Regions from separate parts of the Devosia sp. Z6_126 genome, predicted to be linked through region 1. Evidence: riboswitches for the same ligand, from Rfam matches in the RefSeq annotation. Region 1 holds a riboswitch; the other holds the start of a gene.
The links. A riboswitch is a leader RNA that binds a small molecule or an ion and turns the genes downstream of it on or off. The one in region 1 is predicted to bind thiamine pyrophosphate.
Positions count from the first base shown of each region.

Region 1 (3,401 bases):
TCGTAGGTGACGGTGCGGCCGCTGATCGCGGAAAGCGCCGCTGCGGCTTCGGCATAGCCCAGGCTGTCGGGGCCAGTCAGGTTGAAAGCCCGCCCATCCGCAACTGCCTGGGTCAAAGCGACAGCGGCAGCTTCGGCGATGTCGCGCGCATCAATCAAGCTGGTCGTGGCATCGCCCGCGGGAAGCGCAAGCCGGCCAAGCTCCATGATGCCGGCGTGCCAGCGCCCGTGGAAATTGTCGAGGAACCAGTTTGGGCGCAGGATCGCGTAGGGCGCGCCTGAGCTTTCGATCTGCCGCTCCAGTTGCCGCAGCGGAATGGCGTCATTGGCATCCACCCCCAGAGCTGATTGCAACACCAACTTAATGCCGCGCCGCGCTGCGGCCTCGACGAAGGGGCCAAGCAGTAAATGTGGTTCGGCCGAGGTCGGAACGACGAGGTAAGCCGCATCGGTTCCGGCAAGCGCCGCTTCAAAAGTCCGGGCCTGACTATAGTCCAGCAGCACTGTGTTGGCGTCACCTCCTCGCCTTGTGCCAATTTTGACGCTGTGCCCGGCGATCAGCAGCCGATTGGCCAGGTGCTGCCCAACTGTGCCGGTTCCGGCCGCAACAAGTATGGTCTTGAACATCGCGTTCTCCTTTATAACCAGGAGAAAGATGGCGCGCCCTGAGAGGACAAGCCATGTGAGCCGATCTCCCCTTTCTTGCAGATCGTCTTGAAAAGGTGCAGGAGAGCGGCATGAATGTGCTTGATCAATGGATCCGCATGTACGCCCGCAGCCGGATGACCCTCGTCCGCAGCCGGATGGTTGAGCCTTGGGGCTTCCGGCTCGATCCGGGGGCAATGATCGCCTTTCACCTCGTCTGGCAGGGGACCGCTTGGCTTCGCCGGGCTGGCGAAGCGCCACTCCGGCTGGAAGAGGGTGATCTGGTGGTCCTGAGTGATGGAAAGGCCCACGATCTCGTGGCCAGCCCCAAGGGCGAGGCGCCCCCCGTCAGCCAGTTCGTGCAACAAGGATTTGATGTCACCAGCCAGTCTCCTGACGCGGTGATCTTTTGCGGGCGCTTCCAGGTGGATGGCACGCGGCGGCTGGGACAATCGGCGCTACCGCCCTGCATTCACCTGCCCGCGGCGGAGCTCCGCAAGGACCATGGCATTTTCCCGATCGTACTGCTGCTGGCCGAGGAACTGGAGCACCAGGGCTTGGGCAATGAAAGCCTGGTGGAAAGTCTTGCCGACAGTCTGCTGGTTTACGTGCTGCGCCGTGCAGCCGAGCGCGCCGGGCATTCCGCCGGATGGCTGCCGGCAATGAAGGATCCCAACCTTGCCAAGGTGTTCCGGGCGATCCATGCCGATCCCGCCGCCAAATGGACTGTCGAGGGCATGGCGAAGGTGGCGGGGCTGTCGCGCGCTGCCTTTGCCAGACGATTCCATGACCGGGCGGGAGAGCCGCCATTGACCTATCTCAAAGGCTGGAGGCTGACTCTGGCCGCCAGAAAGCTCGCCAGTGGCCCCACTTCGGTAGGGTCACTGGCGAGCGAAGCCGGCTACGCCTCGGAGGCGGCTTTCACGCGGGCGTTCAAGGACTATCACGGCCTCGCCCCCCGGGCTTATCTGCAGACGCTCCAAAGTGGCGCGCGCTTGCCTGATGGACAAGCAATCCAGGAACTGCGTCAAGCATCGCAAAGCGCCTGATCCAAGATCAACTCCGCCAATACAGACATGTGCTTGCATTTGCCGGCGATGCTGCCCTATGCTGGCCCTATCCACAGGGGTGCTCCGTATGGTCGGGGCTGAGATGAGGGCGGCAAGCCTTCGGACCCTATAGCTGATCTGGGTAATACCAGCGGAGCGAGGCGGGCCATGTTCTCAGGCGCACAGATTTCCCTTTATCCAATGACCGGCGACTTTGTCGGCGTGATCATGAACGCGCTGGGTGCGCTCGATCCCTATCGTGAACGCTTGCGCATCGAGACCGATGACATCTCGACCCTGTTGGTCGGTCCGCCCGAAGTGCTGTTTCCGGCCATGCGCGATCTGTTCAGTGCCGCCGCGCGTGCCGGCACCCATTGCGTGCTTTCGGCGACAATCTCGCGCGGCTGCCCGGGTGAGCCCGATGATGCCATCTGTCAGTCCAACTTGTTCGAGGGGCCGGCTGCGCCTCTTGAGGAGCGGCGCGCCAGTGCGCTTACGGCAGTGCAGGATGCGCCCGACATCGGCGTCTTCGGGGTGGCCCAATTGTCTCTCTATGTGATGGGACAGGGCCATCACATGGACGAAATCTATGGCTGCGTCGACTTCCTCAAACAGTCGGGCACCTTCGAAAAGTCCAAGCATTTCGCCACCAAGCTCAATGGCGACACCGGTGCGCTGTTCGCCACGATCGAGCAGGCCTTTTGCCGGTTTGGACCGCCCGAGGGACATGTCACCATCGACCTGACCGTGTCGGCCAACAGCCCCAGCGCGCGCTGAGCGGAAGGTCTGGCATGGCGCAGTTGTTCTCCTTCGGGCGCCTTGTCGCCCGGTTTCTCAGTCACGCAGGGCCCGCCGTGTTTTCGGTGGTGACCCTGATCCTGGCCTGGGAAGCTTATGTGCAGCTTTCCGGCATCTCGCCAACGGCGTTGCCGGCGCCATCCCGCATTGTAGTTCAGGGCTACCAGAACCGGGACGCGCTGGCCGAGCACACATTAGCGACCTTGCAGGCCACCATTCTGGGTTTCGGCTGCTCGCTCTGCGCCGCATTGCTGTTTTCGGTCGTGGTGGACTTCTTTCGCCCGGTACGGCGGGCGTTGTTTCCGGTGTTCATCATCACGCAGACCCTGCCGCTGGTCGCCATCGCGCCGCTGATCGTGCTCTGGTTCGGCTTCGGGCTGACGCCCAAGATCGTGCTGGTCGCGCTGGTCACGTTTTTCCCAATGCTGGTGGCGCTGGTGCAGGGCTATGACTCCACCGACCGCGATATCGAGGCGCTGCTGGCGTCCATGGGAGCCTCGCGCTGGCGCCGGTTCAGGATGGCGCGGCTGCCTTCGGCCTTGCCTTATTTCTTTGCCGGGCTGCGCATTTCCATCACCTATGCCGTAGTCGGGGCGATCTTTGCCGAATATGCCGGGGCGGTCCGGGGCTTGGGCATCTATATTCTCAATGCCAAGAACAATTTTCGCCCCGACCTGGTGCTGGCCGCCGTCCTCGTCAGCGCGACGCTGACCCTGCTCCTGTTTGGCGCTACCGTCTTGGTGCAGCGGCTGACGATGCCCTGGACCCGCTTGGCGCAGAGGCGCCCATGACCACGCCCAGGCTTGAACTGCGCAACTTGGGCAAGAGCTTTGGCGATTCCGAAGTTCTGGCCGACATCAACTTGAGCGTTGGAGCAGGAGAGTTCGTTTCGATCCTCGGCCCTTCCGGC
Region 1 covers NZ_JBYUNO010000002.1:997,404-1,000,804, reverse strand. The annotation lists gene AC3YOG_RS11930 (NmrA family NAD(P)-binding protein) at 1-626, opposite strand, end outside; gene AC3YOG_RS11925 (AraC family transcriptional regulator) at 737-1,693, shown strand; TPP riboswitch at 1,759-1,871, shown strand; gene AC3YOG_RS11920 (YkoF family thiamine/hydroxymethylpyrimidine-binding protein) at 1,862-2,470, shown strand; gene AC3YOG_RS11915 (ABC transporter permease) at 2,485-3,282, shown strand; gene AC3YOG_RS11910 (ABC transporter ATP-binding protein) at 3,279-3,401, shown strand, end outside.

Region 2 (3,401 bases), on a different contig from region 1:
GCCAAGCGCTACAAGGAGCACGCCGATCCGGCCGCTGCTCAACGGCTTATTACGTCCCACCTGCGCCTGGTTGCCAAGATCGCCATGGGCTATCGCGGCTATGGCCTGCCCATTGCCGAGGTGATCTCGGAAGGCAATGTCGGGCTCATGCATGCGGTCAAGCGGTTCGAGCCCGACAAGGGCTTCCGCCTTGCGACCTATGCGATGTGGTGGATTCGTGCTGCGATCCAGGAATATGTCCTGCGCTCCTGGTCGCTGGTGAAAATCGGCACCACCGCTGCCCAGAAGCGGCTGTTCTTCAACCTGCGCAAGGTGAAGGGCCAGATCGCCGCGCTCGACGATGGCTCGCTCCATCCCGACCAGATCAAGCAGATCGCGACCACCCTCAATGTGACCGAGGATGACGTGGTCTCGATGAATGCGCGCTTGTCGGGCGATGCCTCGCTCAATTCGCCGATGCGCGCCGATGAAGGCTCCTCCGAATGGCAGGACTGGCTCGTCGACGACACGCCCAGCCAGGAAACTGCCCTTGGTGAAAGCGAGGAATATTCCGAACGCATGGGTCTGTTGACCAATGCCATGGATGTTCTCAACGATCGTGAGCGCGCCATCTTCCAGGCTCGCCGCCTGCAGGAAGATCCGCTGACCCTCGAAGAGCTGGCCCAGCAATACGATGTCAGCCGCGAGCGCATCCGCCAGATCGAAGTGCGCGCCTTCGAAAAAGTGCAAGACGCCGTTCGCGAAGCTGCCCGCTCCAACGCCGCATAAGGCTGGACCGCCGCAAGCAACCAATGCAGCCCTCGGTTTCCCCCGAGGGCTTTTTTACGCCTGCGAGCCCCGCCACCGATGCCAACCTGGCCTTGAGCCCGGGGCCCATCGAGCCTCCGGCATACTCATGGCCACCCCAAAAGCCCTTACCCTCCGGAGCCCTCATGGTGAGGTGCGCAGCGAAGCGCAGCCTGGAGCCACGAGGGCTCGGGAAGCGTGGAATGAGCGGGAATGTGCCGGAGCCCTCATGGTGAGGTGCGAAGCGGAGCGCAGCCTCGAACCACGAGGGCGGCCATCACCACCCCACAAACTTATCCCCGCCCCCGAAAACCTCAGGCACAATCCCCCTTGTTCCCGGGCAAGCTGCGCGGTCGCGACGAACGGTCGGTGCGGGAATATCGGATGGGTTTGGGGTCGCCCAAGCTCCTTCGGGACGAGGATGATCCGGGACCGATTTCATCCCCCGGTCCATGAAGCTTCAGGGCTTCTGGCGTTTGGCACGGGTCTAGCCACGGACGGTCCTCACCGAAGAGTCTCCGATGGAGCATGGGGCGAAGCTTGCTTCACCTTCTACTTCCCGCCGGACGACCGGCACCGAGGCGAACTTCGCCCCATGTCGCAGCACCAACCGCAGGGTCATCAGACCCGGGCGGGATTTTGGCACGCCTTAACGAGATCCCAGAGCCGCGCCTTGGGCAGGATCAGCAGCCACGGCACCCGCTCAGCCGGCACGATCTCGATCCGACCCCCAAGGCCCGCATTGGAGGTGCCGATCAGCCCGCCCGGCGCCAGCTGCAGGCCATCCATCGGATAGAGCAGCCCCTGCGAGCGCTCGAACCCGATCGGCACCAGCGGATGGATCGACACCCGCTCCCCGGCCGCCGCCTCAAAGGCAATCGGCCCCACTACCGCCAACGCCACATCGATCTCGTCCACCAGCAACAAGTGCCGCTCGGGGGCATATTGCAGCACCGCGCTCAGTGCCGCGAGCGTATGGTCGAGCCGCTTGCCCGTCATGCCCAGCGCCAGCGTCACCGGCGCTTGCGTTGAGCGCAGTGCCTTCTGGAAATCGGTGGTCACCTGCTCGGGCAGGTGCAACACCCGGGTGCGCCGCTCCCAGCCGGCGCGATCCTGGAGCGAATCGAGATCCCCGATGATCGCCGCAGGCACCAGCCCTGCCGCCCCGATCGCATCCGCCCCGCCATCGGCCCCGATCAGCGTCACTCCCGCCGCCGCGAGGTCACGCAGGGTTTGGCTCTCCACCGCCCCGCCGCCCACAATGGCGATCGGTCCGGCAAAGCGCAGGGGCGCGTCGGCAGCTGGGCTGAAATTCTCTTGCACTTGGGGGGCGCTCTTATAAGATCACGGCGTCTCGCTGGGGTGTTCCGGGTCAAGCCGGAGCTGAGAATTACCCATTGAACCTGAACCAGGTCATGCTGGCGGAGGAAGTTCGAGATGGCAAGGGCATCTCGTGCCCGCCATTGACACCCATCCCTTCACTCATGGCCGCACACCAATGAAGGGATGACCATCTTGGTCCACACCACTCACCTGGCGCTTGCGGTCCTTTTCGGACTGGCCGCCTCGCCCGCCTTGGCCCAAACCGCACCCGCGCTCACCATCTATACCTATGATGGCTTTGCCGCCGAATGGGGCCCCGGCCCCCAGCTCGCCGAAGGCTTTGAAGCCCAATGCGGCGGCTGCACTGTCGAGTTCATCGCCGCCGATTCCTCCATCGGCGCCCTGCGCCGCGTCCAGCTTGAAGGCGCCACCACCCCGGCCGACCTCATCGTCGGTCTCGACGTCGCCACCGCCGGGGAAGCCCGCGCCACCGGCCTCTTTGCCGATCACACTCTGGAGCTGGGCGATCTCGCCCTCCCCGAGCCCTGGACCGATCCGCAATTCGTGCCGGTCGACTACGCCCATTTCGCCTTTGTCTACGACACCGACCGCACCGCCACCCCGCCCGCCTCCTTCGAGGAGTTGATCGCGCTCCCCGACGGCCTCAAGATCGTCATCCAGGACCCGCGCTCGGCCACCCCCGGCCTTGGTCTCGTGCTCTGGATCAAGGCCGCCTATGGCGACCGTGCCCCCGAAATCTGGGCCGGCCTCAAGCCCCATATCCTCGCCGTCACCCGCGACTGGTCGGAAAGCTATAATCTCTTCCTGACCGGCGAAGCCGATATGGCGCTCTCCTACACCACCTCGCCCGCCTACCACATCGTCGATGAAGACGACGACACCATCAAGGCGGCGCTGTTTGATGAGGGCCATATCGTGCAGGTCGAGGTCGCCGGCATGCTCGCCTCCACCGACCAGCCCGAGCTCGCCCGTCAGTTCCTGGCCTACCTCGCCTCCCCCGCCGCCCAGGCGATCATCCCCACCACCAACTGGATGTTCCCTGTGATCGACCTCGGCGCCGACCTCAACCCCGCCTTCGGCACCCTCCCGCAACCCGCCAAAACCCTGACGATCAGCGACACCGACCTCGAAGCCAACCGCGCCGCCTGGATCGACGAAATGCTCGCCGCCATCCAGTAGGAATCAGGACAGCCACAAGCTTCGAACCCCTCAGTGTGCCTCCCGTCCCCCTTGAGCGGAGGCACACTGAGGGGGGCGATCAAGGGAACACA
Region 2 covers NZ_JBYUNO010000003.1:445,168-448,568, forward strand. The annotation lists gene rpoH (RNA polymerase sigma factor RpoH) at 1-768, shown strand, start outside; gene AC3YOG_RS14400 (thiamine diphosphokinase) at 1,408-2,109, opposite strand; TPP riboswitch at 2,135-2,235, shown strand; gene thiB (thiamine ABC transporter substrate binding subunit) at 2,293-3,309, shown strand.
Region 2: linked by a shared signal. The riboswitch ahead of thiB (thiamine ABC transporter substrate binding subunit) and the one ahead of AC3YOG_RS11920 (YkoF family thiamine/hydroxymethylpyrimidine-binding protein) in region 1 are both predicted to bind thiamine pyrophosphate.